2 regions of the Streptomyces sp. NPDC050546 genome follow, and region 2 is predicted to be linked to the other one. Evidence: riboswitches for the same ligand, from Rfam matches in the RefSeq annotation. Region 2 holds a riboswitch; the other holds the start of a gene.
The links. A riboswitch is a leader RNA that binds a small molecule or an ion and turns the genes downstream of it on or off. The one in region 2 is predicted to bind S-adenosylmethionine.

Region 1 (3,399 bases), on a different contig from region 2:
TACGGCGAGGGGGCCCAGATCCCCAAGCCCACCGCCGAGGAGTACCGGGAGATCACGAGCGGCCACGGCCACCACTGATCGCTGCTTCGCCACGCCACAGAAGGGCCCCGTCCGGTGTTCGGACGGGGCCCTTCGCGGTGCCCGGGGCTGGATAGGGTGGGCACACTGCTTTTACGTGACGTACGACGACCCAGGAGCGGCTTATGAGCGCTGTGACCCCCGCTGGAGGCGACACCGCGGCGGGCCGCTCCTGGCCCGCCCTGCTGAACGGCCTGCTGGACGGCAGGCACCTGAGCGCGGACGACACCGCCTGGGCGATGGACCGGATCATGCGCGGCGAGGCGACCGAGGCGCAGATCGCGGGCTTCGTGGTGGCCCTGCGGGCCAAGGGCGAGACCGTCGAGGAGATCAACGGCCTCGTCCGGACGATGTACGAGCACGCGAACGTGATCGAGGTGCCCGGGGCGACGGTCGACATCGTCGGCACGGGCGGTGACGGCGCCAAGACGGTCAACATCTCCACGATGTCCTCGATCGTCGTCGCCGGCACCGGCGCGAAGGTCGTCAAGCACGGCAACCGGGCCGCGTCCTCCGCGTCCGGGGCCTCCGACGTGCTGGAGAAGCTCGGGGTCAACCTGGAGCTGCCGCTGAACCGGGTCGCGGAGGTCGCCGAGGAGGCCGGGATCACCTTCTGCTTCGCGGTGAAGTTCCACCCGGCCCTGCGGCACGCTGGCGCGGCACGCGGCCAGCTGGGCATCCGTACGGTGTTCAACGCGCTCGGCCCGCTGACCAACCCGGCCCGGGTGCGCTCCCAGGCCGTCGGTGTGGCGGACCCGCGCATGGCGCCGATCGTCGCGGGCGTCTTCGCCGAGCGCGGCAACTCGTCCCTGGTCTTCCGGGGCGACGACGGCCTGGACGAACTGACCACCACGGCCACGTCCCGGGTGTGGATCGTCCGGGACGGCAAGGTCACCGAGGAGCCCTTCGACCCGCGTGACGTGGGCCTCGAACTGGTCCCCGTGGAGGCCCTGCGCGGCGCGGACGCCTCCTACAACGCCGAGGTCGCCCGCCGTCTGCTGGAGGGCGAGACCGGGCCGGTCCGCGACGCGGTCCTGCTGAACTCGGCGGCCGCGCTGGTGGCTCTGGAGCCGACGTCGGCACCGCTGGCCGACCAGGTCCGTGCCGGGATGGCGAAGGCCGCGGAGTCGATCGACTCGGGGGCCGCGAAGCGGACCCTGGAGCGCTGGGTGGCGGCCAGCAACGCGTAACCGAGGTGAGCGCGGTCCCGCGATGCGGACACGAGTTGCGGGACCGCGATCACTTCACGTACTTTCCTGATCAGGTCATGAGTGACAGTCATGAGGCCCCGGCCGACTGTCCGGCAACCCTCCGTCCGTGGCGGGGTGCCCCGGGTGAAGACCGGGCCGCAGGCAGCGAGGTCTGTGGCAAGCGCGTGACGAGGAGCTTCTCGTGAACCAGCGAATGCGATAGGGCCGCAGAGCCCCGCCTCCGCACCCCCTTCTTCCTTCACCCCCGCTTGAGCCGTACGTGCTCGCGGGCGGATTCGACCTGCCTTCACGGGAGTTCCGCCATGTCTGTCTCCACCGCTGCCGCCGCCCCGTCCGTCTGTGCCTCGCTGCCCGTTCTCGGCCGGGATGTCACCGTGCCGCTCGTGACCGGCGGCGAGGTCACCTACGCCGCGCTCGACTACGCCGCCAGCGCCCCGGCGCTCCAGCGCGTCTGGGACGACGTCGCCGCCTACGCGCCGTACTACGGCAGCGTCCACCGCGGCGCCGGGTACCTGTCCCAGCTGTCGACCGACCTCTTCGAGAGCGCCCGGCGGACCGTCGCGGAGTTCCTCGGCTGCCGGGACGGTGACCAGGTGGTGTTCACGCGGTCCACCACCGACTCCCTGAACCTCCTCGCCGCCACGCTCCCGGACGGCTGCCAGGTCTTCGTCTTCGAGACCGAGCACCACGCCTCCCTGCTGCCGTGGCGGAACGCCCACGTCACCTATCTGGACGCCCCGGGCAGCCCGCGGCAGGCCGTCGAGATCCTGGAGCGCGCCCTCGCCGACCGGGAGCCTCACGGGCCGGCCCTCGTCTGTGTCACCGGCGCGTCGAACGTCACCGGCGAGCTGTGGCCCGTACGGGAACTCGCCGCCGCCGCGCACGCCCATGGCGCCCGGATCGTGCTCGACGCCGCCCAGCTGGCCCCGCACCACCCGGTGTCCGTCGCGGACCTCGACGTCGACTGGGTCGCCTTCTCCGGGCACAAGCTGTACGCGCCCTTCGGCTCCGGCGTCCTGGCCGGCCGGGCCGACTGGCTGCGTGCGGCGGACCCCTATCTCGCCGGCGGCGGTGCCTCGCGGAAGGTGGCGCGGCGTACGGACGGCGGCGTCGACGTGGAGTGGCACGAGAGTGCCGCCCGGCACGAGGCAGGCTCCCCGAACGTCATCGGTGCCTACTCCATCGCCTCCGCCTGCACGGCGCTCACCGAGGCCGGGTTCGACAGCCTGGTCGCCCGTGAGCAGTACCTGATCGAGAAGGTGCGTACGGGCCTCGCCGAGGTGCCGGAGGTCCGGATCCTCTCCCTCTTCGGCGACGACGCCCCGCGCGTCGGCGTCATCTCCTTCGTCGTCGAGGGCTGGAACAGCTCCCACTTCGCCGCCGCCCTCTCCGCCGAGTACGGCATCGGGGTGCGGGACGGGCTGTTCTGCGCCCACCCGCTCCTGCGGACCCTGCTGGGCAGCGACCCGCAGACCCAGGGCGAGTGCGGCGCACCGGAGGCGGCTCCCGGCGAGAAGTCCCTCAACGCCATCCGGGTGAGCTTCGGCGCGGGCACGCCCGACGAGCACGTCGAGCGGTTCGTCGGCGCCGTCAAGGAACTGGTCCAGGACGGCGCGCGGTGGAACTACCGTACGGAGGACGGCCGTTGCGTCCCGGACACCTCCGCGTGAGCCGGTAGCCGGGCACCCAGCAGGATCATCCGCAGGGCGCGTTCGGTCGCGTCCGTGAGCAGTTCGGAGGCCCGTACCAGCGCCTCCGCCAGGGCCATCGGCGCCGGCAGGATCCCGCTGAACGCGTCCACGCCCGGCACCTCGTGCGCGCCCTCGCCGAGGGTGCCCGCGAGGGCCAGGACCGGGCGGCCGTGGAGCTTGGCCCGGCGGGCCACCTCGGCCGGGACCTTGCCCCGCGGTGTCTGGTGGTCCAGGGCGCCCTCGGCGGTGACGACCAGGTCGGCCCGGGCCAGCCGGGCGTCCAGGTCGAGATGGTCCAGCAGCACGTCGAAGCGGGGGAGGAGCCGGGCGCCGAGGGCGGCGAGACCGGCTCCCAGGCCGCCGGAGGCTCCCGTGCCGGGACCGGAGCGGAGATCCGTGCCCGGGACGGCGACATCGCG
Region 2 (3,399 bases):
GGGAACAAAAGCGGCGAAAGACGCACACACTTTGGCTACATCTTGTCGGGCGCGCGGCAGGAATTCAGGGTGCCCGATCAGGGGATCGGGATCGCGTTCCCCAACTGTACCGCGCTCAACCACACAGAATTGCCCCCTCCGCTTCTCTCACGGAGGGGGCAATTCGATGAACGCTCAGTGACGGCCGTTACCGATGGTAATAATCAAGCCGGTCGACCGGTTCAGCCGCCGGCGACGGCCGGAATGATCGACACACCGGCACCGTCCGGCGTCGCCGTCTCGAGACCCTGCTCGAACCGCACGTCGTCGTCATTGACGTACACGTTGACGAACCGGCGCAGCTTGCCCTGGTCGTCCAGCACCCGGGCGGCGATCCCGGTGTGGTTCTTCTCCAGATCGGCGATGACCTCACCGAGGTTCGCACCCTCGGCGGCGACCTCGGCCTGCCCGCCGGTGTAGGTACGCAGGATGGTGGGGATTCGTACGTTGACGCTCATCGGAATATGACCTCCGGTTTCGATTGAGCTACGGCTGGGCCGCGCACCCAGGGGCGCGGGGAACTGCGCGACCAGCCCCCACCGGCCCGCAGCGAACAACGGTTCAGACGAGACCGGCGTCCCGGAACGAGTCCAGGTTGGGCCGGATGGTCGCGGTAAGCCCGGTCCCAGCCACCGCATCCAGCGTCTTGAGACCATCCCCCGTGTTCAGGACCACCGTGGTCTTGGCAGGGTCGAGAAGCCCGTTCTCCAGCAGCTTCTTCGTCACCCCCACCGTCACACCCCCGGCGGTCTCCGCGAACACACCCTCGGTCCGCGCGAGCAGCTTGATCGCCTCGACGACCTGCTCGTCGTTCACGTCCTCCACCGCACCGCCCGTACGCCGCGCGATGTCCAGCACGTACGGACCGTCCGCCGGGTTCCCGATCGCCAGCGACTTGGCGATGGTGTCCGGCTTCTGGGGCCGTACGACGTCGTGCCCGGCCTTGTACGCCGTCGACACCGGCGAGCAGCCCTCGGCCTGCGCGCCGAAGATCTTGTACGGCTTGTCCTCGACCAGCCCGAGCTTGATCAGCTCCTGCAGACCCTTGTCGATCTTCGTGAGCTGCGAGCCGGAGGCGATCGGCACGACCAGCTGGTCCGGCAGCTGCCAGCCGAGCTGCTCGCAGATCTCGTAGGCCAGGGTCTTGGAGCCCTCGGCGTAGTACGGCCGCAGGTTGACGTTGACGAAGCCCCAGCCCTCGCCGGCCGGGTCGCCGATCAGCTCGGAGCAGAAGCGGTTCACGTCGTCGTAGTTGCCCTCGATGCCGACGAGCTCGCCGCCGTAGATCGCGGCCATGACGACCTTGCCCTGCTCCAGGTCGTGCGGGATGAACACGCAGGAGCGGAAGCCGGCGCGGGCCGCGGCGGCACCCACCGCACCGGCGAGGTTGCCGGTGGAGGAGCAGGACAGGGTGGTGAAGCCGAAGGCGCGGGCGGCCTCCAGGGCCTGGGCGACGACGCGGTCCTTGAAGGAGTGCGTCGGGTTGCCGGAGTCGTCCTTGACGAAGAGCTTGCCGGCGTCGACGCCGAGCTCACGGGCGAGGTTGTCGGCCTTGACGAGCGCGGTCCAGCCGGGGTTGATGTTCGGCTTGTCCGCGACGTCGGCCGGGACCGGCAGCAGCGGGGCGTAGCGCCAGATGTTCGCGGGGCCCGCTTCGATGCGCTTGCGGAGCTCTTCGGTGTCGTAGGCCGAGAAGTCGTAGGCGATCTCCAGCGGGCCGAAACACTCCTCGCACGCGAAGACCGGGCCGAGGGGGACGCGGTGACCGCACTCGCGGCAGCTCAGGGCGGCGGCGGGGCCGAGGTCTACGGTGGATTCAGTGGTGCTTGCAACAGTCTGCGCAGCCATGTGAGGCGAGGCCCTTTCTCCTCATCTTCCTCACGACGCATCTCGCCGTGAGACGGATTTGGCACCTTCCCGAGCCGGGAGCCTCGCGCGTGTGGTCGACGGTGACCTACGAGTACCGACTGGAGGGTTGCCGGGACTTCAACGGGCCGTTTCCCTCAGTCCCTCTGGATGAGCTGTATTCGGTTGTCGACGCAGGTTGACCCCGGACATGCGATGGTCACCCGCGTTGTTCAAGACTGTAACCGACGACCAGGACAGTTGAGATAGTCGTCCGAACCGCGAGATGGCTCACAGTCCGTCCCGCCGAGAGTACGCAGAGGAGCCGCCACGGTGCTGGAAGAAGTCGAGCGCTGGCTGAGCACCCGTTCCTGGTCCGCGACCGATCGCCCCCTCCACCAGATACTCGCCGCCAAGCAGCGCACGGGCCAGACGGTCAGTGTCGTGCTGCCCGCCCTCAACGAGGAGGAGACGGTCGGCGACATCGCCGCCGTGATCCGCCACGACCTGATGCGGCAGGTGCCGCTCGTCGACGAGCTCGTCGTCGTCGACTCCGGCTCGACCGACCGCACGTCGGAGGTGGCCGCCGCCGCGGGCGCGACGGTGGTGCACCGGGACGGGATACTCCCGCGGCTGCCCGCGGTGCCCGGCAAGGGCGAGGTGCTGTGGCGCTCACTGCTCGTCACCCGCGGGGACATCGTCTGCTTCGTCGACGCGGACCTGCGGGACTTCTCCTCCGACTTCGTCTCCGGGATCGTGGGCCCGCTGCTCACCGAGCCGGGCGTGGACCTGGTGAAGGCCATGTACGACCGTCCGCTCGGCGCCGCCGCCGGGCAGGGCGGCCGGGTCACCGAGCTGATGGCGCGCCCGCTGCTCAACATGCACTGGCCGCAGCTGGCCGGCTTCGTGCAGCCGCTCGGCGGCGAGTACGCGGCCCGCCGCTCGCTGCTGGAGCAGCTGCCGTTCCCCGTCGGGTACGGCGTCGAACTGGGGATGCTGGTCGACGCCCTGCACCTGGCGGGGCTCGACGCCCTCGCCCAGGTCGATGTCGGGGTGCGCAAGCACCGGCACCAGGACGGGCAGGCGCTGGGCCGGATGGCCGCCGCGATCTACCGCACCGCCCAGCTGCGGCTGGCCCGCGGGCATCTGATCCGGCCGTCCCTGACGCAGTTCGAGCGGGGCGGGGACGGCTTCGAGCCGCGGACGTACTCCGTGGACACCGAGGAGCGTCCGCCGATGGTGGAGATCGCCGAGTACCAGGCGCGGAAGGCGGCCTGACGGTGGCCGGGCACTGGCCTGACCGGGGCTGATTTTCGGCCGGGCGGGTCGGGGGGCCGCCAGGTCCGTACGTTTGAGCGTTTCCGGGCCGGGCTAGGTTGAGGGCTATGGCTTCAACGTTCGGTGCTGCACAGGTGCTGGTGGCCTCCAACCGCGGCCCGGTCTCGTACGCGGTGGGCGAGGACGGTTCGCTGAACGCCAAGCGGGGCGGCGGCGGGCTGGTCTCGGGGCTCTCCG

Region 1: linked by a shared signal. The riboswitch ahead of ACIBK5_RS18240 (aminotransferase class V-fold PLP-dependent enzyme) and the one ahead of thrC (threonine synthase) in region 2 are both predicted to bind S-adenosylmethionine.

Annotation. Positions count from the first base shown of each region.
Region 1 covers NZ_JBITGX010000006.1:484,206-487,604, reverse strand. The annotation lists gene ACIBK5_RS18250 (cytochrome bc complex cytochrome b subunit) at 1-78, shown strand, start outside; gene trpD (anthranilate phosphoribosyltransferase) at 204-1,268, shown strand; SAM riboswitch class IV at 1,342-1,458, shown strand; gene ACIBK5_RS18240 (aminotransferase class V-fold PLP-dependent enzyme) at 1,592-2,959, shown strand; gene ACIBK5_RS18235 (glycerate kinase) at 2,914-3,399, opposite strand, start outside.
Region 2 covers NZ_JBITGX010000003.1:43,919-47,317, reverse strand. The annotation lists gene ACIBK5_RS08120 (MoaD/ThiS family protein) at 222-497, opposite strand; gene thrC (threonine synthase) at 601-1,887, opposite strand; SAM riboswitch class I at 1,906-2,062, opposite strand; gene ACIBK5_RS08110 (glucosyl-3-phosphoglycerate synthase) at 2,218-3,162, shown strand; gene ACIBK5_RS08105 (trehalose-6-phosphate synthase) at 3,270-3,399, shown strand, end outside.